4 regions of the Neobacillus sp. MER 74 genome follow, and region 2 is predicted to be linked to each of the others. Evidence: riboswitches for the same ligand, from Rfam matches in the RefSeq annotation. Region 2 holds a riboswitch; each other region holds the start of a gene.

Evidence for each region. Region 2 has a riboswitch for lysine ahead of M3610_RS15610 (aspartate kinase). Riboswitches for the same ligand answer to the same signal wherever they lie in the genome.
Region 1: linked by a shared signal. The riboswitch ahead of M3610_RS19885 (ABC transporter substrate-binding protein) and the one ahead of M3610_RS15610 (aspartate kinase) in region 2 are both predicted to bind lysine.
Region 3: linked by a shared signal. The riboswitch ahead of dapA (4-hydroxy-tetrahydrodipicolinate synthase) and the one ahead of M3610_RS15610 (aspartate kinase) in region 2 are both predicted to bind lysine.
Region 4: linked by a shared signal. The riboswitch ahead of M3610_RS22700 (amino acid permease) and the one ahead of M3610_RS15610 (aspartate kinase) in region 2 are both predicted to bind lysine.

What each region holds. Positions count from the first base shown of each region.
Region 1 covers NZ_JAMAUV010000014.1:61,588-69,193, forward strand. The annotation lists gene M3610_RS19880 (M20/M25/M40 family metallo-hydrolase) at 1-1,470, opposite strand, end outside; lysine riboswitch at 1,654-1,836, shown strand; gene M3610_RS19885 (ABC transporter substrate-binding protein) at 1,917-2,714, shown strand; gene M3610_RS19890 (amino acid ABC transporter permease) at 2,787-3,470, shown strand; gene M3610_RS19895 (amino acid ABC transporter ATP-binding protein) at 3,467-4,189, shown strand; gene M3610_RS19900 (PEP/pyruvate-binding domain-containing protein) at 4,427-5,335, shown strand; gene M3610_RS28060 (PEP-utilizing enzyme) at 5,332-6,978, shown strand; gene M3610_RS19910 (MFS transporter) at 6,965-7,606, shown strand, end outside.
Region 2 covers NZ_JAMAUV010000008.1:178,752-186,357, reverse strand. The annotation lists gene M3610_RS15620 (succinate dehydrogenase cytochrome b558 subunit) at 1-2, opposite strand, end outside; gene M3610_RS15615 (YslB family protein) at 445-888, shown strand; gene M3610_RS15610 (aspartate kinase) at 935-2,152, opposite strand; lysine riboswitch at 2,266-2,443, opposite strand; gene uvrC (excinuclease ABC subunit UvrC) at 2,514-4,286, opposite strand; gene trxA (thioredoxin) at 4,428-4,742, opposite strand; gene M3610_RS15595 (electron transfer flavoprotein subunit alpha/FixB family protein) at 4,889-5,866, opposite strand; gene M3610_RS15590 (electron transfer flavoprotein subunit beta/FixA family protein) at 5,906-6,679, opposite strand; gene M3610_RS15585 (enoyl-CoA hydratase) at 6,785-7,558, opposite strand; gene M3610_RS15580 (fatty acid metabolism transcriptional regulator FadR) at 7,582-7,606, opposite strand, start outside.
Region 3 covers NZ_JAMAUV010000031.1:33,267-40,872, reverse strand. The annotation lists gene M3610_RS25395 (DEAD/DEAH box helicase) at 1-1,026, opposite strand, end outside; gene desA (Delta(5) desaturase DesA) at 1,343-2,377, shown strand; gene M3610_RS25385 (response regulator) at 2,469-2,990, shown strand; gene M3610_RS25380 (ribonuclease J) at 3,073-4,746, opposite strand; gene dapA (4-hydroxy-tetrahydrodipicolinate synthase) at 4,908-5,795, opposite strand; lysine riboswitch at 5,925-6,104, opposite strand; gene M3610_RS25370 (hypothetical protein) at 6,202-6,387, opposite strand; gene M3610_RS25365 (MFS transporter) at 6,482-7,606, opposite strand, start outside.
Region 4 covers NZ_JAMAUV010000021.1:25,486-33,091, reverse strand. The annotation lists gene M3610_RS22700 (amino acid permease) at 1-1,144, opposite strand, end outside; lysine riboswitch at 1,247-1,437, opposite strand; gene M3610_RS22695 (YitT family protein) at 1,643-2,455, shown strand; gene M3610_RS22690 (winged helix-turn-helix transcriptional regulator) at 2,498-2,857, opposite strand; gene M3610_RS22685 (nitroreductase family protein) at 2,991-3,623, shown strand; gene M3610_RS22680 (PH domain-containing protein) at 3,663-4,277, opposite strand; gene M3610_RS22675 (DMT family transporter) at 4,471-5,454, shown strand; gene M3610_RS22670 (DUF421 domain-containing protein) at 5,515-6,375, opposite strand; gene M3610_RS22665 (DUF1657 domain-containing protein) at 6,394-6,600, opposite strand; gene M3610_RS22660 (DUF1657 domain-containing protein) at 6,675-6,878, opposite strand; gene M3610_RS22655 (hypothetical protein) at 7,071-7,606, shown strand, end outside.

The sequences.
Region 1 (7,606 bases), on a different contig from region 2:
CGGGTTATTGTTTGATTCGGCATTAATACCGGCTTCGTCATCACTTAGCGCAACAAAACTCATATCTGAGATATAAGGGAAAAAGTTACGTGTCACCATCGGATGTTGATAGTTTGGCTGGAGCTCTTCCACAGCTTCATCCAAGGCCGTAATTAAAGCAAGCTCGTCCGTTGTTTTCCCTGTCAATTCAATTCGTGGGGAGTACAGAGATGAGTAAAACAGAATGATGGCCGGACTTTTATCATTCATCCATTTCCAAGCTTCCTCAACCACTTTTGCGGCAAACATGCGCGTATCTAGTTCTGTATTTTTTAAAAGCTGTTCTTTAAATTGACTCATATGTGCCGTGAACGCTTCGCCGTTCTCTTCAACCAATAATTGTTCCATTTCCTCGTACGTCATCACTCTAGGTTTCCAAGGGTGCTGTACATAGGGTTCGCCGCTCAATGTGCTGTATTGTTTATATCTTTCTTCGAAGGAAGTCAGGGCATTGGTAAAAGCAATTATCGCTTGTTCCCTTAATTTTTCAAGCACGTCCTTTGGCGACCAGGAATGAATAAAGAAATTGTAATAAACATAGGCAGCTAAGGCCGTTTGAACGGTATAAGAAGGCTTCAAATCTGTTTGTTTTAACGAAACAGGAGGAACGGTGGTTTCACCAAACGCTTCGTTACAAAGCTCCGGATTGTAATTGATTTGTCTGGTCAGCTCGGCCGCAATAAAGTTCGGATCGAGTCCCTCAAAGGCGGAACCTACATGCGTTTCTGCTCCGGTAATAAAGAAAGATGGCAGCAGCTTTCCAACGGTCCCCTTGTAGATATAGCGATTTTCGTCGCCTTCGTATCTTGGTGAAACGAAATCCGCATTAATCGCGGCTACATAGGTAAACCCATGTTCCTCTTTCCAGCGTTTCAATGTTTTCAATGCGGAAAGAACACCGTGGGAGCTGTCCTCTTCGTCACATTCCGATAAGAGAACAATGTTACCGTCTAGTTCTTCAGGGTGCTCGGAATAATAGTTTAAGAGGTATAAGTGACTGGCAACCCCGCTTTTCATATCAAGGACGCCGCGGCCAAATAACCAGTCGCCTGAGTCTAAATGTTCTTTAGCGGCAGCCGGCAGCTGTTCCATTTTTAGTGACTCCATCAGTTGGTCTGGGAAGCAAGCCTGGTCTTTTAAATGGTTAAAATCTTCAATCCCAACCGTATCAATATGACCCATCAAAATCACCGTGCGGCTGCTCGTTCCCTTCGTTCCTTTCACAAAAGCAAGAACATTATAACGCTCTTGATCGTCGTTGAGTGTTTGTTCTAACACTAGGTGGCTAGGGTTTTGTGAAAAATAGGGAATAGAAGAAATCATAGAATATAAAGACTGTGCAATGGCCTTTTCGCCATTGGTATTAACGACACTTTCAATGTTTACAAGCTGTTTCGTGAATGTCAGCACATCCTCACGACATTGCAACATACGCCTGACCTTCTTTTCTAGTAAATTGGTATTTAGAAAAAATGTATCTCAGAAGAGAAAGCCCGTCAAGTCTTTAATTTTGATAAAAAATAACATCAAAAATATTATTGCAAAAGTAAGAATATTTATATATACTAAAACTTGTTTCATTAAACTAAATATAAATCCTCATCTTTAAGCATTAGATGGGGTAGAGGTCGCGATTGATATTAGTATCCTATTGGAGATTCAGTGAAATCTATGAAAATAGGAAAAAGGATCCATCGCCGAAGCTTCTGAAATCACTGCTTTCAGAAAGCTGGGTCTGCACTCGAATAGGGGCAGAACTGTCACAGTTCCTTGGAATTGTGGAGAACTATCTTCACCAATGCTAACTGATGAGGGTGTGTAGAACACCGTCATACTCACATGGACGGTGTTTTTTTATTACCTAGGAGGGGATTTTTATGAAAAAGTTTGCATTTTTATTAGCAGCGGCGATGATGTTGATTTTATCTGCTTGCGGCACGGAGAAGCCTGATGGAGAAAAGGCAGCAAAAGCAAGTGGCTCTAAGCATGAGTTAGTGAAAAAAGGTGCGTTAACATTCTCGATGACCGGGCAGTATCCACCGTTAAACTTTAAGAAAGACGGTAAATTGACTGGATTTGATGTTGAAATTGGAACAGAAATTGCTAAGAGAATTGGGCTTGAAGCCAACCCTGTAACCAATCCATGGGAAACGATTATCCAAGGATTAAAGGCAAACAAATATGATGCCATTATTGGAAGTATGACTGCTACACCTGAGCGAGATAAGCAAGTTGATTTCACCAATCCATATTATTTATCTGGTGCACAGATTTTTGTAGCGGAAGGCAATTCCGCGATTCAATCGAAAGAGGATTTAAAAGGCAAAAAAATTGGTGTTATTCAAGCTAGTACGTGGAAAGACATGGCCGATGAATTATCTGATCAAGTGAAAGGCTATCCAACTGACGTTAACGCCCTTCAAGATTTGGCGCTTGGCCGTTTAGATGCGGTCATCACGGATAAAATTGTCGGTGTGAGTGCTAAAAATGAAAAAGGCTTAAAAATTAAGGCCATTGGCGATTTATTGAATGAAGACCGTGTCAGTGTAGCGGTAGCTGAAGGAAACAAAGAGCTCGCTGATAAAATCAACGAAGCTATCCAATCAATGATTAACGATGGGACGTATGAAAAAATCAGTATGAAATGGTTTAATACAAACATCATGGAAAAGTAAGACAGGATCAAAGATTTTAGTGTAAGCACCTGATGTGGGTGCTTGCACGATTCAACGAAGGAGGTACGCATCATGATATTTATTGAAAATATTATCAGTATTTTTAGTGAACACGGAATTGCTTTTTTGAAAGCTTCTTGGATGACCATCGCGATAACGGCCATCTCGCTATTATTTGCCATGGTGATTGGTATAATTTTCGCGGGCTTTAAAATTTCCTCTAGTAAAATACTAAATCGCATTGCCGATATCTATATAGGTATTATTCGTGGAACGCCTCTCATTGTTCAGATTATGTTCCTTTATTATGGACTTGCCAATATCGTGAACCTGGACAGCTTCACGGCAGGGGCTCTGGCATTAGGTGTACATACAGGAGCCTATATTGCGGAAATTTTTAGAGGAGCGGTGCAATCCATTGACCGCGGACAGATGGAGGCGGCAAGGTCACTCGGAATGTCCTATTCTCTTGCGATGAGGAGAATTATTTTCCCGCAGGCTTTCAAAAGAGCAATTCCGTCTTTAGCCAATCAGTTTATTATTGGCTTAAAAGATTCTTCCCTTGTTGCCTATATTGCCGTGACGGACCTATATAACACGGCTCTTAGTGTCCAAGGTGAAAACTATATGCCATTTGAAACGTACTTTGTTGTCGGCGTCTATTATTTGATTATCGTTCTGATTTTCACATGGGTTGCTAATCGGATTGAAAAGAAAATGGATGTCAGCAGACCTAAGGAGGCAGTAATCGCATGATTGAAATTAGCCATCTTTCAAAATCCTTTGGTAAGCTTGACGTATTAAAACAGATTAACTTAAGTGTAGAAGAGAAAGAGGTCGTTGTTCTGATCGGTGCCAGCGGCTCTGGTAAAAGTACGCTGCTTCGCTGCCTCAATTTTTTAGAAGTGGCAGAGAGCGGTGACATTATCATTGATTCTGAAAAAATAGACCTCGCAAAAACAAACTTAAATAAAGTAAGAGAAAAGGTAGGAATGGTGTTTCAGCATTTCAATCTTTTTCCTCATAAAACAGTTATCGAAAATATTATCGAAGCACCGATGTTTGTCAGAAAGGAAACAAAGGAAGCCGCGACTTCCAAAGCCATGGCCCTTCTTAAAAAGGTAGGCTTAGAGGATAAAGCCAACTACTATCCTGAACAATTATCCGGCGGGCAAAAGCAGCGGGTAGCGATCGCGAGAGCATTAGCGATGGAACCAAAAGTGATGCTTTTTGATGAACCGACTTCAGCGTTGGATCCTGAACTTGTTGGTGAAGTGCTGCAGGTAATGAAGGATCTCGCACGTGACGGGATGACGATGGTGATTGTGACCCATGAAATGGGATTTGCGAAAGAAGTGGCCGACCGAGTCATTATGCTGGCAGACGGAAATATTATTGAAGAAGGCCATCCAAATGATATTTTTGTCCATCCAAAACATGAACGGACGAAAAGGTTTTTGAACCAAATATTATAGAATGCAATCAAACCTGCCTTGGCGTATTCAAGGCAGTTTTTTTATCTTTTGGCTCTGTATTTTAACCCTCCTTTTGTACCTTATCAGTTAGTTCTTAGGTAATGAATTGATAGAGAAAAGGGGTTCCTAAATATCTGAATAAATGGTACTATTTACATAGTGTTTACATGAAATTTACATATTTACGTATTGTTTACAAAACAAAAAATAATGAATCAAATAGGAGGGTATTGTAATTTGTCATTAGTTTCCTTATCAAATGCAATTAACTATGATCATACCTTAATAGGTTCTAAGGCAATGAATCTGTCAAAAATTAAAAGAATTTTAAATAATATTCCAGATGGTTACGTAGTCACTTCGGACGCATTTAAGGAGTTTCTTTCATTCAACCATATTAATACAACAAGCAATGAAAACGTTCAAGATGAAATCATCCATGCTAAATTCCCTGCTAATATGGAATTAACCATTGCAGAGAAGTTTGAAGCTTTGAAGAAAAGTTCGAACTATGCAGTTGCGGTACGTTCATCGTCTGCACTAGAGGATCTTGAAGGCGCATCATTCGCTGGACAATATGAGACAATTTTGAACGTAAGAACTCTGGAAGAACTTTTACATAGCATAAAGCGATGCTGGGCGTCCTATTTTTCATCCTATGTACTGGATTATGCCAAAAATAACAGCATTTCACTTTCCGATGTTCAAATGGGGGTCCTCGTACAAGGGATGGTTAACGCAGATGTTTCAGGTGTTATCTTCAGTACAAACCCAGTGACACATAACCAAAACGAAATTCTTATAAATGCTAGTTATGGTTTAGGTGAGGCCATTGTTGATGGCAGCGTCACACCAGATATGTTCATTATTAATAAACAAAGCAATCATATTATGAAGGAACTAGGACTAAAGGAAATTCAAATTATTCCTGCCGAGAGCGGAAACGAAACCGTTGATGTACCTATTGAACAACAGGAAGTATTTTGTTTAGAAGAGGATTTAATCCATCAGTTAACGGATGTTACAAAGGAAATTGAAGCTTATTACCAATATCCAGTAGATATTGAGTTTGCTATAAATAATCATCAAATTTTCATCTTGCAATCAAGGCCAATCACGACATTAAAAGGGGGGAAAGCATCATGAGTACATTTATAAACAACTTAGAATTTAAGGATTTTAAAAAGAATTTATTTTTAGCTGATGAAGAGAAGAATGTATTTTGGGAACTGGATGGTGCTCACTTTCAAAAACCATTAACACCGTTATTTTCTTCTTATATAGCCCCTGCCGTATCAGAAGGAACGTTAAAAGCCTTTGAAAAGCTCCAATTGCCTGTTAAACAATTTCATGTGAAGATGACCAACGGCTATTACTATCAAACAGTTCGAATGCATGATAATTTAGAGGTTCGCCTAGAAGCGCACCAAGAGGCAATGAAACCAGTATTTCCAAGATTGACTGAGATTCTTGATGAACATGTTAAAAATACACTTTTACCTTTTTATCATCGCTTAAACGAGTATAAAGACCAAAACCTAACGTTAAAGGATGCAGAAGAGAAAGTAATAGAGCTGTATGAAATGTTCAAAGAAATTTGGTCCATTCATTTTGAGGTGGTCATGCCAAGATTGTCAATAGGCGTGGCTCTTGAAGAGGTTTATGGTGCCTTATTGAATACAAAAAATACAACAGAAGTTTATGATTTGTTATTAGGTACAATGCATAAGTCAATGGAAACGGATAGAGAACTATGGAAACTTTCTTTGATTGTAAAAGATTCAGAGATATTATCAAAACTATTTCATGATACAGATAGTGCACAATTACAAGAAGCACTACAGATCTCCGAAGAAGGTAGACATTTTTTATCGTCTGTTCAATTATTCCTTGAGGAATATGGTTATCGTACAGCAAACAGCCATGAATTTGCAGACGAAACTTGGGTAGAAAATCCTTATCATGCTTTAAAAGTTATTAAAAACTATCTTGAGAAGGACTTTGATTTTGAAGCTGAACTTCAGGAAGTTATCTCAAAAAGAGAAAAGAAAGTGGAGGAAGTACTTTCGAAAATGCCGGAGGGGGAGCTCAAAGAAACATTTAAAGCTCTTCATAATATGGCATTAAAAATGTGGGGAATAGACGAGGATCATCATTTCTATATTGATGCTATGCTGCCCGCAAAGGCTCGTCCATTTATTTTAAATGTGGGGCATACATTAGTTAACCACTCTGTCATTGAAAATAACGAGGATGTTGTATTCCTGTATTTAGATGAATTAGTTGAACTTCTAAGAAATCCTAAGCCGTCTTATGACTTAATTAAGAAAAGAAGAGAAGAACACAAGAAAAATGAAGCCAATGCGCCTGCTCCATTTTTCGGTAACCCACCCGAAGGTCCAGTTGATCCAATCGTAGAGCGGGTATTTGGTACGAAAACGTCTAAGCTAAATGAAGAATTAAAAACTTTTACAGGATATTCAGGCTGCCAAGGTATTTACACAGGAACGGTAAAGATTGTTAGTACCCAGAGTGAATTTGGTAAGATTAAAAAGGGTGACATTCTGGTTTGTAAAACAACAACCCCACCTTGGACTGTATTGTTTAATTTAGCGGGGGCACTTGTTACTGATGTAGGTGGAATTTTATCCCATGCTGCTACTGTTGCAAGGGAGTACAATGTTCCTTGTGTTATTGGAACAAAGATCGCAACAACTATACTTAAAGATGGCGATATGATAACGGTGGATGGTACAAAGGGAGAAGTTATCATCCATGAACAAAACTAATCATAATCTTATTTTAGGCGCTATATTAACAGGGACCTTTTTGGTTCCTGTTAATTCTACTATGATAGCCGTTGGATTACCGATCATATCATCCGATTTAAAGGTTTCTGTTGCTAATATTACATGGGTAGTTACCATTTACCTGATTATAATGGCAGTAGCTCAACCGATAGCAGGTAAATTAGGTGATATATATGGGAATAAAAAGGTCATGCTGATAGGATTTATATTATTTTTCGTTTTTTCCATTGCATGTACCTTTGCTTTTAATTTAATTTCACTTATTATTTTCCGGTCATTGCAGGCTTTAGGCGGTGCTTTAGCTACACCCAACGCAACTGCTGTTATAAGGCACGTTATGCCTAGAGATAAACTAAATAACGTATTTGGTTTTTTCGGTCTTTCAATGGGATTAGGCGCAGCAATTGGCCCCCTTCTTGGTGCAGGATTGATTAGTTTGTTTAGTTGGAAAGCTATATTTTGGGTTAATGTTCCATTTTTATTGGTTTCTATTATACTAAGTTGGTTTACTGTTCCAAGGGTGAATGAAACAAAAAAACACTCATTAGACATGGTTGGTTCTTTTTGTCTAGGCATTATTTTAACTCTTTTTACACTAATGCTCTCT
Region 2 (7,606 bases):
ATAAATTTACCCCCCTATAATGTTAAAAAAAATGATGTTCAGTTTCTATCAAATTAAATCCACTTTTGTCGAAACTTCGCATCACTGTGACAATAATGTGACAAGTTCATTTTACTCCCATCATCTAAGAGCGTCAAGAAAACGGATACACATTACTCGGATAAAACTAAAATTTTTTAAATATATTGATATTATAATAATTAATATATACTCGCTAAAAAAATGGGTCTTTTCTCAACATTTCTTGAATTCCTTCAATTAATTACCAAGAAAAAACGGTTGTTATTATTTCTTTATCGGGAATGATAATTATCATGGAAAACAAGGTAAGATATTGCAAAATAACAAAAAAATAAGCTAAATTTGATTCATCATAACTAGAAAAACTGTACTAAAAATTAACCAAAAATGTATATAATAGAATGATAGAAAGAGGGGAAGCTTGTGAATAATAGTACAGTTATGAATGAAACGATCGATATTGATGAACCTAGAACTATTTCTATCTTCGGATATGAACTAATCAGAGAAGTTCTCTTGCCTGAGATTTTAGGGAAAGACACACCTGAAATTTTATATTGGGCTGGAAAACGACTTGCACGAAAATATCCATTAATGGATTTAGAACAGATTATTGATTTCTTCGCCAAGGCCTCATGGGGCCAGTTAGAACTTGTGAAAGAAAATAAAACTGAGTTCCAATTTGAATTAATTAGTCCGCTCATTATTTCACGCGTTAAGTCAAAGGCTGAACATTTTTTCCAACTTGAAGCAGGATTCCTTGCTCAACAAATTGAATTGCAAAAAGAAGCCAACGCCGAAACCTTCGAACATCCAATAAAAAAATCCAATAAAGTTGTTTTCACAGTGAAATGGGAAAAAAACTAATTGAAAATGGTGTCAGGCACCGAATAGTGCCTGACACCATTCTTTTTTATTGAACTGCAAGTCCGAATGCTTCGTGTAAAGCTTCTACTGCTTTTAACATATTTTTTTCTTCTACAACGGCTGACACTTTTATTTCTGATGTGCTGACCATTTTGATTTGGATGTTGTTTGCAGCGAGTACCTCAAACATCTTTGCTGCTACACCGGGATTGGAAATCATCCCTGATCCGACAATCGACACCTTCGCTAATTTGTTTTCAGCATCAATTTGCTCATAATTCAAAACAGCTTTATTGTCTTCTAGGACCTTTAATGTTTCTAATAGATCATTTGTATGAATAGAGAAGGACAAATTCGCAGATCCACCCTCAGTTGTGCTTTGGATAATAATATCCACATTCAGATGATTTTCAGCAAGTGTGGTAAAAATGGTTGATAGGCTTGTTAATGAATTAGCCAACCCTAATACTGTTACTTTTGTAATTTCGTCTTCAAATGCAACTCCGCGGACTACTAAGTTTTGTTCCATTGCTGCTTCCCCCTCAATAACTGTTCCTTCTATTTTCTCCATGCTCGAACGAACTTCGAGACGTACTTGATAGTTTTTAGCAAATTCCACTGCTCGTGGATGAAGTACTCCTGCACCTAAATTAGCTAACTCCAGCATTTCATCGTACGATACGGATAATAGCTTGCGGGCACTCTTCACATATCTTGGATCCGTTGTGAAAACTCCCGTTACATCCGTATATATGTCACATTTATCTGCCTTTAAGGCTGCTGCCAGTGCAACGGCTGTGGTATCGGAACCGCCACGGCCAAGTGTAGTAATTTCCCCCTCTTCGGTGATTCCTTGGAATCCCGCAACAATAACCACCTTGCCGGATTCAAGCTGTGATTCAATCGCTGCTGTTTTAATATTAGAAATCCGGGCATTTCCATGTACTGGTTCGGTCATAATACCAGCCTGCCACCCTGTAAAGGACACAGCATCAAGCCCTTGCTGGTTGAGAGCCATAGACAGTAACGAAATTGTTACTTGTTCCCCGGTCGATAACAGCATGTCCATTTCCCGTTTGTTTGGCTGCGTTGAAATCTCCTTTGCTAAACCGACGAGTGTATCCGTAGATTTACCCATTGCAGAAACAACAACAACCACATTATTTCCACGGTCAACCTCACCTTTTACACATGATGCAACATTTAAAATTCTTTCTACATTAGCGACGGAGGTGCCTCCGAACTTTTGTACAATAATCCCCATGTTTGTTTTCCCCTTCTCCAGATGTAATTCATATTTTTCCCCAAATAAACACAAAAAAGCAATGAGAAGGGCATCTCATTGCTTAAAACACGAAAAAAATTCTCGCACCTACAATGTAAGATAGCTCTCCAAGACATTAGTCTTGACAATCCAGCATTTATTCAATACAGGACCAGAAAAGAAAGTTATGAGACCTTCTTTACTTCGGCGAACATCCCCTTTCATGATTCTTCTCAGAAGCTCATCCTTCTCAGAACCACTACTCTTGAAGCTCGCACCTCTACCTTCACTTTAATACGTAAAAGTGATAGTAAATTAAATTTTCACTTATTATAGCATGGTCCTTTTTTTCTGACAATCACTAAGACTGAAGTTTTTTGATTAATTCTTCGGCTACATTCATGGGAATTCCGATATTTATGAATTCCTCTTTACTTGCTTCTTTCATTTTTTTCACCGAGCCGAACTGTTTTAACAATAACTTTTTCCGTTTCTCCCCAATTCCCGGAATATCATCAAGCAAGGATTGAAACGCAGTTTTTCCGCGCAGTTGGCGATGGAAGGTGATCGCAAAACGATGGACTTCATCTTGAATCCTTTGCAGTAAATAAAACTCCTGGCTGTTTCGCCCGAGCGGAACAATTCCTAAAGGATTGCCATACAGCAATTGGGATGTCCGGTGTTTTTCGTCTTTTACAAGCCCCGAGAGCGGAATATCTAAGCCTAATTCATTTTCCAAAACATCTCGTACGGCTTCAACATGCCCTTTACCACCATCAATAATGATTAAATCAGGAAGAGGAAGTTCCTCTTTTAGCGCGCGTGAGTACCTTCTTCTCGTTACTTCTCGCATCGATTCATAATCATCCGGCCCTTGAACGGTTTTGATTTTGTATTTACGGTATTCACGATGGTTCGCCTTGCCATCAATGAACACTACCATTGCTGATACAGGGTCTGTCCCTTGGATGTTAGAATTATCAAAGGCTTCAATCCGGTGCGGCGTGTAGATTCCCAGTAATTCTCCCAGGTTCTCCACTGCCTTAATGGTTCGATTTTCATCCTTTTCAATTAGTGAAAATTTTTCATTCAAAGCAATTTTTGCATTTTTAATCGCTAATTGCACAAGATCCTTTTTCTGTCCTCGTTGGGGCTGAAGCACTTTAACTTCCAACAGTTGTTCTGCTAAACTCAACTCGACATCATCTTGAATGAGAATTTCTTTCGGCTTAAAGTGATTGGCTTTCGAATAAAACTGACCGAGGAACGTTAAGATTTCTTCCTCTGGCTCATTATAGACGGGGAACATCGAAACGTCCCGCTCAATTAGTTTGCCTTGGCGGACAAAAAAGACTTGCACACACATCCAGCCTTTATCAACTGCATAGCCAAAAACATCACGGTCGGTAAAATCGGTCATCGTAATTTTTTGTTTTTCCATAATCGTTTCAATATGGATGATTTTGTCACGATATTCTTTTGCACGTTCAAAGTCCAATTCTTCGGAGGCAGCAGCCATTTTTTCCTTCAGCTCTTTTTTTATTTCCTTATACCCGCCATTTAAAAAGCGGGTGATTTCATCCGTCATCTGTTTATACTGTTCTTCCTGAACTTCATTCACACATGGTGCCAGGCACTGTCCTAAATGATAATATAAACAGACTCGGTCCGGCAGGGTTGAGCATTTGCGGAGCGGGTAGATTCGGTCAAGAAGCTTTTTGGTTTCGTTTGCTGCTGTCACATTGGGATACGGACCAAAGTATTTGCCTTTATCCTTTTTTACTTTTCTTGTGATAATAAGTTTGGGATGCTTTTCCGCTGTTAACTTGATAAACGGATAGGTTTTATCATCCTTCAGCATGATATTGTATTTTGGATCGTACTTTTTAATAAGATTCAGTTCCAGCAAAAGTGCTTCAATATTCGAAGAGGTTACGATATATTCAAAGTCCTCAATTTCATTGACAAGTCTTAGTGTCTTCCCATCGTGCGTCCCCGTAAAATAGGAACGGACACGATTCTTTAGTACCTTAGCTTTTCCCACATAAATAATCGTTCCCTGACGGTCTTTCATTAAGTAGCAGCCAGGTTGATCCGGCAGCAGCGTCAGTTTTTGCTTAATTGTTTCATTCATTCCGGCCACTCTCTCCCGTCTTATATATAATCTACTGTTAAAATATTAAAGGAAACGGCGCATAATTAAAAGTAGTAGTCTCTTGGAAAAATAAAAAAACCTTAGCTGGGTTATTTCCAAGCTAAGGCATTTTCATTTTATTTACACGTGTTTTTCTAAAACACCTGCTAGTGCATCTTTTGGTTGGAAGCCGACAACTTTATCAACGACTTCTCCATTTTTCATCACTAATAAAGTTGGGATGCTCATTACACCAAAGTTTGCTGCAGTTTGCGGGTTATCATCCACATCAAGTTTAGTGATTTTTACCTTATCGCCCATTTCTAAGTCAAGTTCTTCAAGAACTGGAGCGATCATTTTACAAGGTCCGCACCATGGTGCCCAAAAATCTACAAGAACAAGGCCTGAACCAGTTTCAGCCGAAAAGTTTTGATCAGTTAAATGTGAAATTGCCATTTATATTGCCCTCCTAATGATTACTGAGTTACTACCGAAAGTATAACATCGTTTAAAAAATCAAGCTAATAAATTGCTTCATCAATTATTATCCCCAAAATAAACAAAATACAAAACGAGCGGAAGCATTCCGCTCGCCCTTATTATTATGAGTGTACTTTGAGCTTTTTAAACTCCTCAGTTAGTAATGGAACTACTTCAAACAAGTCACCGACAATTCCGTAATCAGCTACTTTAAAAATGTTTGCTTCTGGGTCCTTGTTAATAGCAACGATTACTTTTGAGTTAGACATCCCGGCTAAATGCTGAATAGCTCCGGAAATGCCGCAAGCAATATAAAGATCTGGTGTAACAACCTTGCCCGTTTGGCCAATTTGCAGCGAGTAATCACAATAATCAGCATCACAAGCACCACGAGAAGCACCTACTGCACCGCCAAGGACTGTGGCTAACTCTTTAAGCGGTTGGAACCCATCCGCACTTTTTACACCGCGGCCTCCTGAAATAACTACTTTCGCCTCGCTTAAATCAACACCCTCACTCGCTTTTCTAACGACCTCTTTAATGATTGCACGAAGATCCTTGATTTCTACAGAAAGGGCTGATACATCTCCGCTTCTGCCTTCGTCTTTCTCAAGTGGGGCGATATTATTTGGTCGTACCGTTGCGAAAATCAAGCCCTCTGTCACAATTTTCCTTTCAAATGCTTTACCGGAATAAATCGGTCTTGTGAACACGACATTTCCACCCGCTACTTCAATAGCAGTGGCGTCTGAGATTAAACCTGATGCTAATTTTCCGGCAATTCTTGGGGAAAGGTCTTTACCTAATGAGGTATGTCCCAAAATCAGCCCTTCTGGTTTTTCTTGGTCAAGCACCGCTAAAAGTGCTTGAGCGTAACCATCTGATGTATAAAGTTTTAATTTCTCATCTTCAACCACAACCACACGGTCCGCACCAAATTGGATTAACTCAGTCGATAGAGCACTTACAGAATCGCCCACTAAAACACCAACTACTTCTCCGCCTTCAGCAACTGTTTTTGCTGCTGCAATTGCTTCGAATGACACATTACGTAATGAACCGTCACGAACTTCTCCTAAAACTACCACTTTTCTTGACATTCCATATACCTCCTGAGATCAAAATTTGTATTAAACCCGTTAGATTACTTTTGCTTCGGTATGAAGAAGTTGAACAAGTTCTTTTACTTGATCATTCAAATCGCCGGCTAGAACGCGGCCTGCTTCCTTCTTAGGCGGCAAATAAATTTCAATCGTTTTTGTTTTTGCTTCCACATCGTCTTCATCAAGGTCTAGGTCATCTAACTCTAATTCTTCAAGCGGCTTCTTCTTTGCTTTCATAATCCCAGGTAAGGATGGGTAGCGCGGTTCGTTTAGTCCTTGTTGGGCTGTAACTAATAGTGGGAGGCTAGTTTCGATGACTTCAGAATCACCTTCAACGTCTCTGGCAACGGTTACATTTGTTCCGTCAATTTCTAATTTAGTAATAGTGGTTACATAAGGTATGTTTAACAATTCCGCAACACGTGGGCCCACTTGACCTGATCCACCGTCAATCGCTACATTTCCGCCAATGATTAAATCAGCATCTTTATCCTTTAAATATTCAGCAAGGATTTTTGCTGTCGTAAATTGATCTCCGCCTTCTACATCATCCTCGGTATTGATAAGGACTGCTTTATCTGCACCCATTGCCAGTGCAGTACGTAATTGCTTTTCTGCTTCTTCTGTTCCAACAGAAATAACGGTGACTTCTCCACCTTTAGCATCGCGAACCTGGATTGCTTCTTCAATAGCATATTCATCATACGGATTGATGATAAATTCAGCGCCATCCTCATTAATTTTTCCAGCAGAAATCGAAATTTTTTCCTCGGTATCAAAGGTTCTTTTCATTAATACATAAATATTCATGATTTCCCTCCTAATAAAATTTCGAGCATTCGCTCAGTTTGAAAGATTGAGAAAATTTTTTATAAAAAAAGGGCTTCCTTTACAATTATACCTGCAAAGATAAGTTTATTCACCCTTAAAATTTGGTTCTCTTTTTTCAATAAAGGCTTGGATGCCTTCTTTCCCATCGTTAGAAACAAACACTTGACCAAATAACTCAGATTCTCTTTTGGAACCTTCGTAGAACTCTTCTGTTTTTGCATAATTTAGCAGTTCAATTGCCGCACTGATGGACCCTGGGCTTTTTTTCGCAATTTTCGCTGCTAGTTTAAGTGCCTGCGGGACTACTTCTGTGTCGGGAAAAGCACGATTTGCTAAACCAAATTGGACTGCTTCTATACCTGTGATTGGCTCAGAAGTAAACAGCATTTCTGCAGCTCTTGCCACGCCCACATATTTAGGCAGACGCTGCGAACCAGCAAATCCTGGTATTAAGCCAAGCTGCAATTCAGGCAGACCAAGTTTTGCCTGCTCACTAACATAGCGGATATGGCATGCCATTGCTAGTTCAAGCCCTCCGCCAAGTGCTGCACCATGGATAGCGGCGATAATGGGTTTCGGGAATTTTTCCATTCGGTCAAATAAGTCTTGCCCATACTTTCCAAGATTTGAAAATCCTTCTGAAGAAGTGACAGTAGTAAATTCTTTAATATCTGCACCAGCAGAGAAAAAGCGCCCTTCCCCATGAATGACAATAACTCTGATCTCGCGATTAGGTTCAATCTCATCAAGCACAGTTGACAATTCCCTTAGTAGTCCTGAAGAAAGGGCGTTTGCTGGAGGACGATCAATTGTAATTGTCGCAATACTGTCTTGAAAAGACCATTTTAAATATTCCATTGGATTTCCCCCTATTTTAATATTTATCGGCTTCCACAGCCATTAATC
Region 3 (7,606 bases), on a different contig from region 2:
CGCTTTTCCTTCATTGCCGGCTCGACCGGTTCTTCCAGTGCGGTGGACATAGCTTTCTTTTTCCATTGGGACGTCATAGTTGATGACGAGGGTGACATTATCAATATCAATTCCGCGTGCGGCCACATCTGTGGCGATGAGGTAGCGGAAATTTCCCATTTTGAAGCCATCCATTACCGCAAATCGATCTTGTTGTTCTAATCCGCCGTGAAGTCGTTCGCAAGAATAATTCGATTCTTCCAATTCGGAATAAACGGTATCGACATGTTCCTTTGTCCGGCAAAAGATAAGACAGCTATCTGGATTTTCGACAACCGTTACATCTTTGAGCAGGGAAAGTTTGTCTGCTTCCTTGACCTCGATTAACAGATGTTCAATCGTATCTGTCGTGACCCCGGCTGATGCAATTTCGATATTTACTGGATTTTTCATATATTTATGGCAGAGGTTTTCAACATCCTCCGGTAAGGTAGCCGAGAAGACCATGGTGACTCGGTTGGAAGGAAGTTCTTTTATGATCGCTTCGACTTCGTCGATAAACCCCATATTAAGCATTTCATCTGCTTCATCGATAATAAGATACTTTATTTCATCAAGAATGAGGGTCTCTCTGTCAATATGGTCCATGACGCGTCCGGGTGTTCCGACGACGACATGCGTTTTCTGCTGCAGTTCTTCTTTTTGCTTTGAAAAAGGTTCTTTCCCATAAACGGCCATGGCCTTAATCCGTTTAAACCTGCCAATATTCGTGATATCCTCGCGTACTTGAACCGCAAGTTCTCTCGTCGGGGTAAGAATTAATGCTTGTGGCTTTCTTTCTTCCCAGTTAATCATGTTGCAAACAGGGATCGCGAAGGAAGCCGTCTTACCACTGCCCGTTTGCGATTTTACAACCAGATCTTGATTCTTCAATGCCAAGGGAATGACCTCGGTTTGGACCTCGGTAGGTGTGTCATATTTTAAAATGGTCAGTGCTCTTGTGATTTCGTCACTTAAATGATAATCCGCAAAACTTACTTTACTCATGTATTAACCTCATTTATTAGTATTATCCGGCTTACCTTTAGGATTTCTCGCGAAGAAATATCATATGCATAAACTGAATACGCTCCATTATACTGGAAATACACCATTCACCCAAAATAATTTTTAAAATTATTTCAAAAAAAGTGCCTGACACCAGAAGTGTTGGTATATCTGGTGTCAGGCACCAATTTGCTGAAAAATATTATTGTAATGTGACATTTGTCATACCCTGCACATGACACCTGCTACTAACAAGGACAAACTTGTTTCTCTATACTTTGATATAACGACACGAAGAAGGAAGGGAATTCAAAAAATGACCTTACAAAATACGAAGACTCTAAAAAAACAAGTGGCTCCCTTTGAAAAATCAACGACAAAAGAAAGCGTATGGCAGATTATTAATACGGTCGTACCATTTATTGCCTTATGGTACCTTGGCTATTTGAGCCTATCCGTTTCCTATTGGTTAGCACTCGTACCAATCATCCTTGCTGCAGGATTTCTCACAAGGATATTTATCATCTTTCATGATTGCACCCATTATTCCTTTTTTAAAAGCCGGCGCACGAATCGAATCGTTGGCACGATGATGGGGGTACTAACGATCTTCCCGTTCGATAAATGGGGATATGAACATGCCGTTCACCACGCTACAAGTGGAAACTTGGATAAACGAGGTACAGGAGATATTTGGACATTAACAGTAGATGAATATTTAGCAGCACCACTAAAACTTCGTTTGGCTTATCGCTTTTATCGCAATCCTTTGGTAATGCTTGGGTTGGGTCCGATCTATGTGTTCCTTCTTAAGAATCGTTTTAATCGTAAAGGTGCAAAAAGAAAAGAACGTAATAACACATATTTAATCAATATGCTCATTGTAGCCTTAATCAGTTTGCTTTGTTTGGCTATCGGATGGCAGTCATTTCTCTTAGTTGAAGGCTCAATTTTCATGATTTCAGGCGCATTAGGTGTATGGCTGTTCTACGTACAGCATACGTTTGAGGATTCTTACTTTGAAGAAGATAAAGAGTGGGAATATGTGAAAGCAGCAGTAGAAGGAAGTTCATTCTATAAACTTCCAAAAGTATTGCAATGGTTAACTGGAAATATTGGCTTTCATCATGTGCACCATTTAAGCCCAAGAGTACCTAACTATAAATTGGAAGAGGCACATAAAAACACGCCTCCATTACAAAAGGTTCCAACAATTACCCTTGCTACAAGCTTAAAGTCTCTTCGCTTCCGTTTATGGGATGAAGAACAAAAAAACTTTGTAACCTTTAAAGAAGTTAGAGTTTTAGCAAAGAAAAAGTTCACTGTCCAACAAGTGAAACCGGAAATTTAACAACTAAGGGTCCCATTATAACAGGCTAGCTCCCCTTCATTAAGGGGAGTTGTTATTTACATAACAACTGCCGGATAAGGAGAGAGCTTACATGATTCGAATCGTTATTGCAGAGGATCAGGAACTGCTGCTTGGAGCAATGGGTTCTCTCTTGAATTTGGAAGAAGATATGGAAGTGGTCGGTCAGGCGAGCAATGGGGAAGAGGCGCTTTCACTAGTGCATCAACTTCAGCCTGATGTTTGTATTATGGATATAGAGATGCCTGAAATGAGTGGGCTAGAGGCAGCAGAAGCATTAAAGTCATTTGGCTGCAAGGTGATTATCCTAACTACCTTTGCGCGAAGTGGATATTATCGTCGTGCATTACGGGCGGAGGTAAGAGGGTTTTTATTGAAGGATAGCCCTAGTGATGAACTAGCCAATTCCATTCGCAGCATTCATAACGGGGATAAAATTTATAACGCCGAACTAATTGATGAAGACCCCATTGACCAAAAACAAGATATGGAAGTAATCCGCCAACACCACCACCTCAAAGAACATACAAAAATCAACACAGTCAAAAACTATCTCACCACTATACTAGATAAAATAAAATTGCCAACAGGTTAAAAATGAAGGTAATTAAAACAATTAAAACATTGGGTGTCAGGCACCATGTGAAATTTTTTCACATGGTGCCTGACACCCTTTTTCATATTTCAATTATAATAGGGAGAATCATCGGTTTTCTTTTTGTTTGGGCGAATACGTATTGTCCGACGCTTTTCTTGATGTTTTGTTTCATGACATTCCATTGGCGGATATTTTCAGTTTGGAGGTCATTAATGGTTTTCTTAGTAAGGCGGTTAATCTCTTTGAGGAGCTGGTCTGAGTCACGGGCATAGACGAACCCGCGGGTAATCGTGTCAGGCCCAGAAATAATCTTCCGGTCTCCTTTACTAATGGTAATCACAATTACGAGCATTCCATCTTCAGAAAGCTGCCTCCGGTCCCTGAGCACAATGTCCCCAACATCGCCAACGCCCATCCCGTCAACATACGTATCCCCAGCTGGAATGGACCGGGTCTGACGGGCAACGGAATTTTCGATATCAACCACATCACCATTTTTAATAATAAATGTATTTCCCTTTTCTACGCCCACAGACTCTGCTAACATCTGGTGATGATGCAGCATTCGATATTCACCATGAATCGGAATAAAATAGGTTGGTTTCATTAAGGTAAGCATGAGCTTTAAATCTTCCTGATAACCGTGCCCTGAAACGTGCATGCCCGTTGAACTACCCGAGCCATAGATCACTTTAGCACCTAGTTGAAATAAGTTGTCGATGATTCTCGACACATTTTTTTCATTGCCCGGTATTGGGGAGGCAGCTAAGATAACTGTATCCCCAGGATAAATGGAAACATCCCGGTAGTTTCCGCTTGCCAGTCGCGCAAGGGCGGCCATAGGTTCCCCCTGACTTCCAGTACATAGGATGGCAACCTTTTCCGGCGCCAGTTGGTCAACATCCCGTGCTTCGATAAGCATTCCCTCTGGCATGTTTAAATACCCGCGCTCTATCGCAACAGAAACGACATTTACCATACTACGGCCAAGCAGGGCGATCTTTCGATTAGATTTTATGGCAGAGGCGACAACCTGCTGGACACGATTTACATTCGAGGCAAACGTAGATATAAAGATTTTTCCTTCTGCTTTCATGAAGGCTTCATCTAAAGTGCCACCAATCATTTGCTCGGATGGCGTTAGCCCCTTACGCTCGGCATTGGTACTTTCTGATATTAAAACTAAGACACCTTGCTCACCAATATCAGCCATCTTATGAATATCAGAATGTTGATTATTCACTGGTGTTAAATCAAATTTGAAGTCCCCAGTATGAACGACATTCCCCTCAGGAGTATGAAAAACAATGCCGAGACAATCCGGGATACTGTGACTTACTCTGAAGAAGGAAACGGTTGTTTCTCCAAACTCAAGCTTGGAATCTGAATCAATCGTCACGAGTTTCGTGTTGCCATTCAACCTGTGTTCGTCAATTTTTAATTCAATCAGGCCCAAGGTAAAGCGGGTAGCGTAAATAGGAACGTTCAATTTTCTTAATATATACGGAATCCCGCCAATATGGTCCTCATGTCCATGAGTGACAATTAAAGCACGGATTTTCTCCTGATTTTCTACCAAATAAGTAATATCAGGGATAATTAAATCAATTCCTAATAAACTCTCATCTGGAAACTTCCCGCCGCAGTCAATAATAAAAATATCGTCTGCATATTGAACCACATACATGTTTTTTCCGATTTCATTGATACCGCCTAAAGCAAAAATGGATAATTGCTGATTATTGGTTTGCAAGTAAATATCCTCCCTATTCCATGTAAATATGAATAGTATGCCCTTTTGGTTGGACTTTATTGGAAAGGGAAAGTGAAAAATTTCAGTCAGGGTCCGAAAAATAAAAGGCTGTCAACAGTACGGAATTCAAAATTCCCTATGTGTTGACAGCCTACCAGCATTTAAATTAATGTTTTGACTTGGTGTCCAGGTAAAACCACTTGCAATGCCATTTCTTCATCGTGACTCAAAGGCAGCAATGGCAATCGAAGTCCACCAACCTGCACCCCGCTCATGTTCAGGGCTGCTTTTACTGGGGCCGGATTAGGAGCCGTAAATAATGCCTTCATAAGAGGAAGCAGTTGGCGATGAGAGTGAGCCGCTTCTTGGACGCGTCCATTTTTAAAATGATTTATCATTTCTTGCATTTCATTGCCAATTACATGGGAAGCAACAGATACAACTCCAGCACCGCCAATCGCTAAAACCGGCAATGTTAAGCTGTCATCCCCACTATAAAGGGTAAAATCACTAGGGGCTTGGCTAATAATAGAAGCCATGTCATCCAGGTTGCCGCTTGCTTCCTTAACAGCAACAATATTCTCGATTTGGGATAGGCGAACAATGGTCTCTGCGGATAGATTGACCACACTTCGACCAGGGATATTATAAAGCATAACCGGTAATGATGTAGATTCAGCGATTGCTTTGAAATGTTGATACATACCTTCTTGGGAAGGTTTGTTATAGTATGGAGCAACGAGCATGATCCCGTCTACACCTGTTTCTTCAGCTTGCTTTGTTAAACTGATAGATGCCCGTGTATTATTCGAGCCAGTGCCAGCAATAACTGGGACTCTTCCTCTCGCTGCGACGACAACGGCTTTAAATAAAGCGATTTTTTCATCCGTCGTTAAAGTTGGAGATTCACCGGTTGTACCGGCAACGACGAGACCGTCCGTCCCATTTTCAATTAAATAATCTACTAATCTTCTTACTGCGTTAAAATCAACCTCGCCATTTTGATCAAATGGTGTAACCATTGCGGTTAAAACTTGGCCAAAATTCATTTTTTCTCACCCTTTTAATAAATTTTTATAAAATTTAGAGGTGGGCAAGGCCATTCAAAATTCAACGCAAAAAAGCAACAGTGAGGGTTCACTGTTGCAGTAGAAACATAAATAAAACTAAGTTCCCGTGCGTAAGATAGCCCTCCATATAGTCTCCTATATGACAGTTCTGTATTTATTCAATAGCAGAACCAGCTTCATGATCATGAGAATCAATGAAACTTCGGCAAATTCCCCTTTCTACAACCATCGTTGGACCTCATTATCCTCCAGTTGTGTACTAATGGTCTTTGCACCTCTATCCTCACTTCAAAAGTATTGAAGTAAGAAAAATATATAATTAATAGTAAATATATCAGAATATTCCTTTTGTTTCAAGGGGGAAAAGGAACTATATTTGTAAAGTTTATGCAGTTTCTAACCCCTGTTCTTCTTTTTCTACTTCTAATGCAGATACAATATATGCAAACCCGTTCATCACAAAATAAATAACATCCGATTGAATCTGTTCCTTTTCTCCTAAATAAGTATTTATGATCATACTGATGGAAAAGAAAACTACGAAGGATAATGCAATTTTATTAAAAATCATCAAATTTACCGACCCCTTTATTTAGGATTCTTATGTTAATCATATTTGCTTAAGACGGGTTTTATGTCTGCCGCCTGAAGGGTGGTGCTTGAAATCAATGAGTGCCAGGTGTTGGTTCATTCACCCTGGTTCTTCTTGGAAGTTCTTTCTTACCGTGCAGGAAGTGGTAAAGAACCATCGATGCAAGAACGACTGCACCTAAAATGACATACAAAGTACGATAGCCTGTTAACGGTATAATAAACCCGAGGATGTATGGACCGAAACCCAGACCCGCATCAAGAAAGATAAAGAAAGTGGAAGTGGCCAAACCCATCCGATGGGGAGGAGTTAGTTTTACTGCTATGGCTTGGGTACTTGATTGCAAGTTACCGAAACCAAGGCCGATTAATACTCCTGCTGCTAATAAAATAATGCTGATGTTTGCGGTGCTAAGCAGAAACAAACCAACGGCAAAGGCAATAATACATGGATACATAATATAGTTTGCCCCTTTTAAATCCATTATACGGCCGGTAAGGGGGCGTGATAACAATACGGCAATAGAATAAACTAAGAAAAAGAAACTTGCAGCGCTTACTAGATCAATTTCTATTGCATAGAAGTTAATAAATGAAAGAACGCTGGAATAACAAAAAGCTACTACTAATGTAATAACTGCAATTGGCAATGCATTGGGCTCAATATAATTAGAAAGTTTAAATCCTTTTGTTTCAGTTGGTTGGGGTGTTCCTTCTAATTGAGGCACATTTACAAAGAACGCTGTGACTAAACTAATGATCCCTATTACAAGGGAGAAAATAAATATCATTTGAAAGTCCGTATGCTGGGTCATGTATAGGCCAATGAATGGGCCAATTGCGGTAGCCAATGTTGCGCTCATACTGAAATAGCCAATTCCTTCAGCTTTCCGTGAAGCAGGGATAATCTGGGCCACGATCGTTCCTGTTGCTGTACCAACCATTCCGGCTGCAATCCCATGGAGTAGTCGTGTTATAAGCAGGAAGGTAATCCCGAAATTCAGAAAATATAAAAGAAGGGTGAAAATAAAAAGGATGGAACCAGTGATTAATGTTCTCTTCCTTCCAATAGACTCAATAAATCTACCGATCAAAAACCTGCCAATTAATGAACCAACAATAAAGATTCCTGTGGCAAGACCTGCTTGACTTGTGGAAGCATGAAATTCGTCTACTGCATAGACACCAATGATGACAAT
Region 4 (7,606 bases), on a different contig from region 2:
ACCAGATATACACTGTTCCATCACCAAAGAATGAGGCAAGGAAAGCAAGTGTCCCCACCAAAGTTGTTGCAATTAAGGCATTTACTGGAACGCCTCTTTTGTTTAATTTTCCAAGGAATTTAGGAGCTTTACCTTGTCGGGCCAAATCCCAAAGCATACGAGTTGATGCATACATTCCTGAATTTCCTGCCGATAAAACGGCGGTTAAGATTACTGCATTCATGATTGATGCAGCGAAAGCAATTCCTGCCTTTTGGAAAACCAAAGTAAACGGGCTTACAGTAACGTCGCCATTTGCTAAATTGTCATTTGTATAAGGAATAAGAAGCCCGATGACTAAAATCGCCAATACATAAAATAATAAAATACGCCAGAACACCTGCTTCACGGCACGTGGGATGGCTTTTTTTGGATCCTCTGTTTCACCAGCTGCTACACCTAAAAGTTCAGTTCCTTGAAAGGAAAAGCCTGCAGCCATAAAGATGCCTAGCATTGACAAAAATCCACCGTGGAATGGTGCATCACCAATCGTGAAGTTCTTGAAGCCAGGTGCTTCATTACCCATGATACCGAAAATCATTAACGTACCAGTAACAACAAAAATAATAACTGTTACCACTTTAATTAAGGAAAACCAATACTCTGCTTCTCCAAATCCTTTAACAGAAAGGTAGTTTAAGAGAAACATAATCACTAAAAAGATACCGCTCCAGATAAATGAAGGAGTATTTGGGAACCAGAATTTCATGATCATCGTTACCGCAGCTAATTCTGCAGCAATCGTTATGGCCCAGTTATACCAATAGTTCCAGCCGAGCGCAAAACCAAGGGAGGGATCGACAAATTTGGTGGCATACGTACTAAAGCTTCCTGCAACGGGCATATAGGCACCCATTTCAGCTAACCCTTGCATCAAAAAGTAAACCATGACACCAATAACAAGGTAGGATAGGATGGCTCCGCCAGGTCCTGCGCTATGGATTGCGCCGCCGCTAGCAAGAAAAAGTCCCGTTCCAATCGTTCCGCCAAGCGAAATCATGGTGAGATGACGAGATTTTAACCCTCTTTTTAAGTCCGATGGAGCTTTTTCTAGTGTTAAATCACTGGTATATTCAGATTCTTTTAATACTCTAGCTGTTTGCATAGTCTTGACTCCTCTTTTTTCTTTTTTTCGTGAAGGAGTTTGGAATACAAAAATGCCATCGAGGAATAATCGATGGCATTACAATACCCCGCATCATACCTTCCGAAAGATAGCTCAACACGATTAGCTGGTAGAAATAATCGTGACAGTTCTGTTCCTATTTGAAGACAGACCCAGCATGCTTTTTGAAGAGTAAAAGCACACTTCGGCAGTTTTTCCTTTTAAGTAGAGTCATGAATGTCTCTCACATCTCGTCCACTTTACTAATAAAAACCGCGACCTCTACCTCATCGGTTTGATGAGGATTTATCATATGAAATTAAATATATTAATATAGTAAATGAATTTTTATAGATTTGTCAATATGTAATTTTCTAATCAGCAATAAACAGATAATTTGTTTTTTTTAAATTAATTTTTTTATTTTACTTTAAGTGAGAGTATCGGTATTATTTTGAATTAGAATTGATGCCTGTTCGTATTAGGAGGATTTTTACCATGCAGATTGTTGGAATGATATTGGGATCTCTAATTATTGTGGTTGCCTTTAACCTTTTCTTAATCCCACATGAAGTATTGAGCAGTGGATTAAGTGGAATTTCAATGATATTAGGGATGATCTCACCGGTGAATACAGGGGTGGCAAATTTCCTTTTGAATTTTCCTTTGTTAATTATTGGATATAAAATGTTAGGAAAAAGATTTATCGTGAATTCGATCTTTTCGGTTATTGTTATCTCGATAGGATTATATGTAATTCCCGTATTTGCGATCGCAGATGATAGAATTCTTTCATCTATTTTTGGTGGTGCGTTAACGGGCTTAGGTGTCGGAATCGTTTTCCGTTGTTCCGGATCGACTGGGGGATTTGACATTATTGGCATGATCGTAGCAAGAAAAAGGGATTTTCCAATTGGTACTTTACTTTCAGGTATGAATGCGGTAGTTATTATGATTAGTGGATTTTTGTTTGATTGGGATTCTGCACTTTATACCTTAGTATCTATTTTTGTGACAGGTAAAGTAGTCGATGCAATCTATACGGATCATGCAAAATTAACTCTAATGATTATTACAGATAAAGGCGAAGAGATGAGGAATCATTTACTAAAGAATTTGTATCGAGGCTTAACTGTTTTGGACGGTGTTGGCGGATACTCAAATAACCAGCGGAATGTATTGATAACAGTCATTTCCAGATACGAACTTAATGAAGTGAAACACTTAATCACGGAAGTCGATTCGCGTTCCTTTGTTAATATTACAGAAACGATTGAAGTAATGGGGCTGTTTCATCGGCCAAGTCCATAAATAAAGGGTTGCATCTATTAAATGGATGTAACCCTTTTTGTTTCATCGGGATTTTCCTCGTTTTTTTATCCATTTCAATAACACATGGATAACTTCTTCAAGATCCTTCCCAGCTGGAGTTAATTCATATTCCACTTTCTTAGGTGAAGTGGCAATCACCCTTTTAATAATCAATCCTTCATTCTCTAAATCACGCAAGCGTTCGGTTAACAATCGATCAGAGATTCCAGGAATGGAAGTAACAATTTCATGGTATCGCTTCGGGCCCTCCATAAGTGAAAAAATAACGGAGCCCATCCAACGTTTACCAATAAATTCAATCGCATTATGAAAATTGGTACATATATGCTTAATTTCCTCTTCAGAAGGAGTCATACACTTGTGGTTGTTCGGTTCATTCATATAATATCCCTCTTTTTTACTTTTCTAACGATATCATATCATAGTTTATTTTCTTGACGAAAGGTACTTACTAATAGTAAGATGATTATGCACTTACTATTAGTAAGTTAAATTGATTAGGGGGAAATCTCTCATGCAAACTACTTTAACGAAAAGTTTATCTGATGTTATCAAAGAACGTCACTCCGTTAGAAAATATGATTCAACATATAAAATTTCTCAAGAAGAAATAAAAGAAATGTTAAAAGAAGCAACACAAGCACCATCCTCAAGTAATCTACAACCATGGCGTTTTATCGTGATCCAAGACCAAGAGTTAAAAAAGGAACTTAGAGCAGTAGCCAATAATCAAGAACAAGTCGAAACAGCTTCTGCTGTTATTGCTGTCTTAGGTGATAAGGAAATGTATAAAAGCGTGGAAAAAGTATACCAAAGTGCCTTTGAAGCTGGTTTTATGGATGAGGCTAATATGAATCGATTAATTGAAGGTACCAATAAAACCTATCCATTTGCTTCAGAAGAAGTCTTAAAAAATATTGCTTCATTTGATGCTGGTTTAGTGTCAATGCAATTGATGTTGATTGCAAAAGATCGAGGATATGACACCGTTCCCATGGGTGGATTTGATAAAGAAAAATTTGTGAAAATGTTTAATGTTGAAGATCGACTATTTCCAATTGTCCTGATTTCAGTGGGGAAGGCGGCAGCACCTGCTTTTAATACCACTCGTTTGCCGTTGGAAGATGTTTTAATAGAATATAAATAAAAAAGGAGGCGCATGAAAAATTTTCATGCGCCTCAAGGTTTAGTTATTGATATACTTTTCAAATACATACCCGAAATCTTTGACTATATATTGCTTTTTGCTGTCTTCTAACCATTGAAAAGCCGCTTGATTAAGCATTTTGAATTGTACAACCAAATTACTGTCTGCACTTGTCACACGACCTAAAGTAGTGGAGGCAACATCTAAGCTTTGTTTAGCGAACTGAAGAGAAATTTCATTTTCATGTGATATTTCTGAAATTTTAATTAGGGCTTTATATAAATCCTTAATTTCCTCAATATGTTTTTTATGTACATCAATGGAGAAAGGCACGGAGCCAATTTTAAATTTAATTTCGACGTCAAGGTCAACCGTTCCAGCGGTTTCGAGATATACGTCTGAGATTCGGTTGGTAGCATAACTATAACGATGGAGCATCCGTTTTTTGCTAGTTGCACTTGTGCCATCTAAATGGATAAGAGCATTATTGGTAAAGCAATATTCATCTGATTTGGATTTAATAAGAAAATAAATTTTTTCATTGTCTTCATGCATGACATAATCGTCTGCGTCTACCTTGTCATAATTCTCGGGTTTAATAACAGAGCCCACATCACTTAATCCTAAAATATCGGCAGCTACTTTTCCAAACATGAATATCACCCTCACTTTTTTAATTCTCCATCCTTCTTACGAATGGGGGACAATAAAGTTTCATCACTACTCAAAAAACTTTATACGTTAATATTCACATATATAGAAAAAAATTACAACTTGATACTTCCCCTATTATAATGGAAAATACACTATATACATATTAATAATGTAATAGAAGGAGTTGAGGTTATTGCGGCCGATTATTTTAGGGATCTTAGCGGCTTTCTTTTTTGCATTTACGTTTATCCTCAACAGATCGATGGACCAGTCAGGTGGCAGCTGGATTTGGAGTGCTTCTTTAAGGTATTTCTTTATGGTCCCTTTTTTACTTATTATTGTCATTGGAAGAAAAAATCTTAAACCCTTGCTTTGGGATTTGAAAAAAAATCCAGGTGGCTGGCTATTATGGAGTTCGGTTGGCTTTGGATTATTTTATGGTCCTATTTGTTTTTCTGCAGCATATGCCCCAGGGTGGCTCATTGCGGCCACTTGGCAGGTAACCATTATCTCAGGGTCTTTGCTTGCTCCCTTTTTTTACGAAAGGGTTATGACTAAAAAAGGTCCAATCCTGCAAAAGGGAAAAATCCCATTTAAGGGCTTGGGTATGTCATTAATAATCCTACTAGGAATTATCTTGATGCAAATGGAACAAGCCAATCAAATTTCAATTGGTGTGATTTCCCTAGGTATTCTTCCCGTGTTAATTGCTTCATTTGCTTATCCGCTAGGAAACCGAAAAATGATGGATATATGTGGTGGACGGCTGGATGTCTTCCAACGTGTATTAGGGATGACCTTAGCCAGTCTTCCATTATGGATTGTTTTATCGATTTATGGACTATTTACGATTGGTACTCCAAGCAAAGGGCAAATAATCCAATCCGGACTTGTAGCTATAACTTCAGGAGTCATTGCCACGATTTTATTTTTTAAAGCAACTGATCTTGTTAGAGGAAATATGCAGAAACTTGCGGCTGTTGAGGCGACACAATCTGTGGAGGTATTATTCGCTGTAATTGGAGAATTATTATTACTAAACAGCGCCTTCCCGACGCTGCTATCTTGGTGGGGGATGGGATTGGTCATGGTTGGTATGATCCTGCATAGCTTTTTTTCACATAAAAGTAACCAAAAAATTATTCAAAATGGTCAATCGATAAAAATGAATAGTTAGAAATGATTAATCCTTATCAAATAAGCTTGATAAGGATTTTATATTGGTTTTTTAGTGTTATTACCCATTTAAATAGGGACTTAAGACATCAATGGTTTCTTGAATCTTCTTAGCATTTCGCTTATACATTGCTTTTGATTTTTCGCAATCGGTCTCAAGCGAAAAAATCTCTAAATCAGCCTGAATTTTTTTTAAGGTAGCCAGAAGTAGTGGACGTTGTGCGGGAGCTGGAACTTGAATTTTATCATCGTATAGATCTACCGTAAGTTCTCCGTATGAATCCACTTGTCCTAGGAATACATTATCAAGGGTTACGTCTAGTTTTTCTAACTCTGTATATAACCAGCCTCTGCCTTTTCCTGCACATCTTAACGATTCATCAACAATATTTCCATCCATGATAACCGTTTGTGGTTCTTTCTCATTCGGCATTTTCATTTGTAAATCTTTGGGTGTGAGTGGTTGGTTTTCTCTTTTTAATAATGCACTTAAATTTCCGCGCGGTTCTAACACTGCAAATTCTACATCAGCAAATTTAAAAATATTCTTCTGTCTTAGAAGAGCCGATAATTCATCGATGGTATATCTTTCTTTTTTCAAGTTTTCTTCTAAAATTTTTCCGTCCTTAATAACAACAGTACTTTTTCCCTCAGCAAAATCACTAAACTTTTTACTTTTTATAGCTAAGAAATTCACTAGAAAAGTTACGAATCCAAAAACAACAAGTGCCAGTGCACCATGGAACATATTACCTTCCAAACCCGTTACGACTTCTCCAGCAATACTTCCAATGGTAATACCTGCAACATATTCAAAGAATGACAGTTCAGATATTTGTTTCTTACCTAGTACTTTGGTGGTAATAAATAAGAGTACCAAGAAGACTATCGAACGGACTATTATAAAAACCCAATCTGGCATCATTTCTCACCTCAAGATTTATGACCCTTTGTATTGGGGTTCATGTCGTTCAAGTTCTAATACACGATACTGGAGGTCTTTTTTTACTTCTCCAACCGTTAACATGGCTTGATTAAATGTAGCTTGTGCTTCACTATCTAAAGAATTTAGCGCGAAGGAAGCAAGTTGTGCTTCGATTCCATTCATAGTAGCTAGACATTGCTTAACATTTGAAGCGATAGTCACAAGTAAACTTCCTTTCATAAGGGATTCAATATATCAAAAAGGGGTTGGCAAAAATGCCAACCTAAAACTGCATTTTATTGATTATACTGAGGCTCTTCCTTGAGAATCTCTTGAAGGCGCGGTTCAACGCTATCAAGAACAGATTGAGTCTGTTGTGCCGCTTGTTGATAAAGTTGCTTTGCATTTTGGTTATCTGTGGCTAGTGCAAAGGTTTCAAAACTTGCCTGAGCACTTTTTAGTCCTGCCAATGCTTGTTTTACTTGTGTTCCAACTGTCATAAGTAATCCTTCTTTCGTGAAATAATTGAAATACAAAAATAGTATGCGGATAATTCCAGTGGTTATGTATTAATATAATCGAAAAAAATTACCATTTAGCTAAAAAAGGTTATAGAAAAATTCATGATGTTTATGAAACTTTTTGGAAGAGTTCTCGTCAAAAGTATACAGGAAAATAATGGAGGGATATTTTTGCTATCGATAAAGAGAAGTGAGTCGACTGAGGAAAAACATGTAAAACTGGTCGCGTATACGATTATCTTGTACATATGCAGTATTTTTGTGCCGTTTATTGCGGTGCCATCATACCAAAGTATGGTTTATTATTCTCGGTCGCAATGGTTTTTTTCAACGCCATTTTCTGCTTATATCACTTTTATGGGTGGGATGATTTATATCGCAGTCATTTTAACTCTCTACCTTATTTTTAGACAGCGATGGGAAGGTATTTGGTTTAAAGTGGTTTTATGGGCAATGATTCTAGCTAGTATCCCCGCATTTATCTCAAGCTTAACCAACTATTATTATTTGGATAACGAGGGTATTCATTATAATACAATGAAAAGCCTAAAAGAAAAGGAATATAGATGGGATCGTATTTCAAAAGTACATATTCTATACAGAAACCACCAAGGTACAACCAGTTTTTATCAATATCGATTTGAGATGCCAGATGGCAGTGAAATAACGATTCCTAGTAATGATAAATTGGTTGAACATAAATGGCG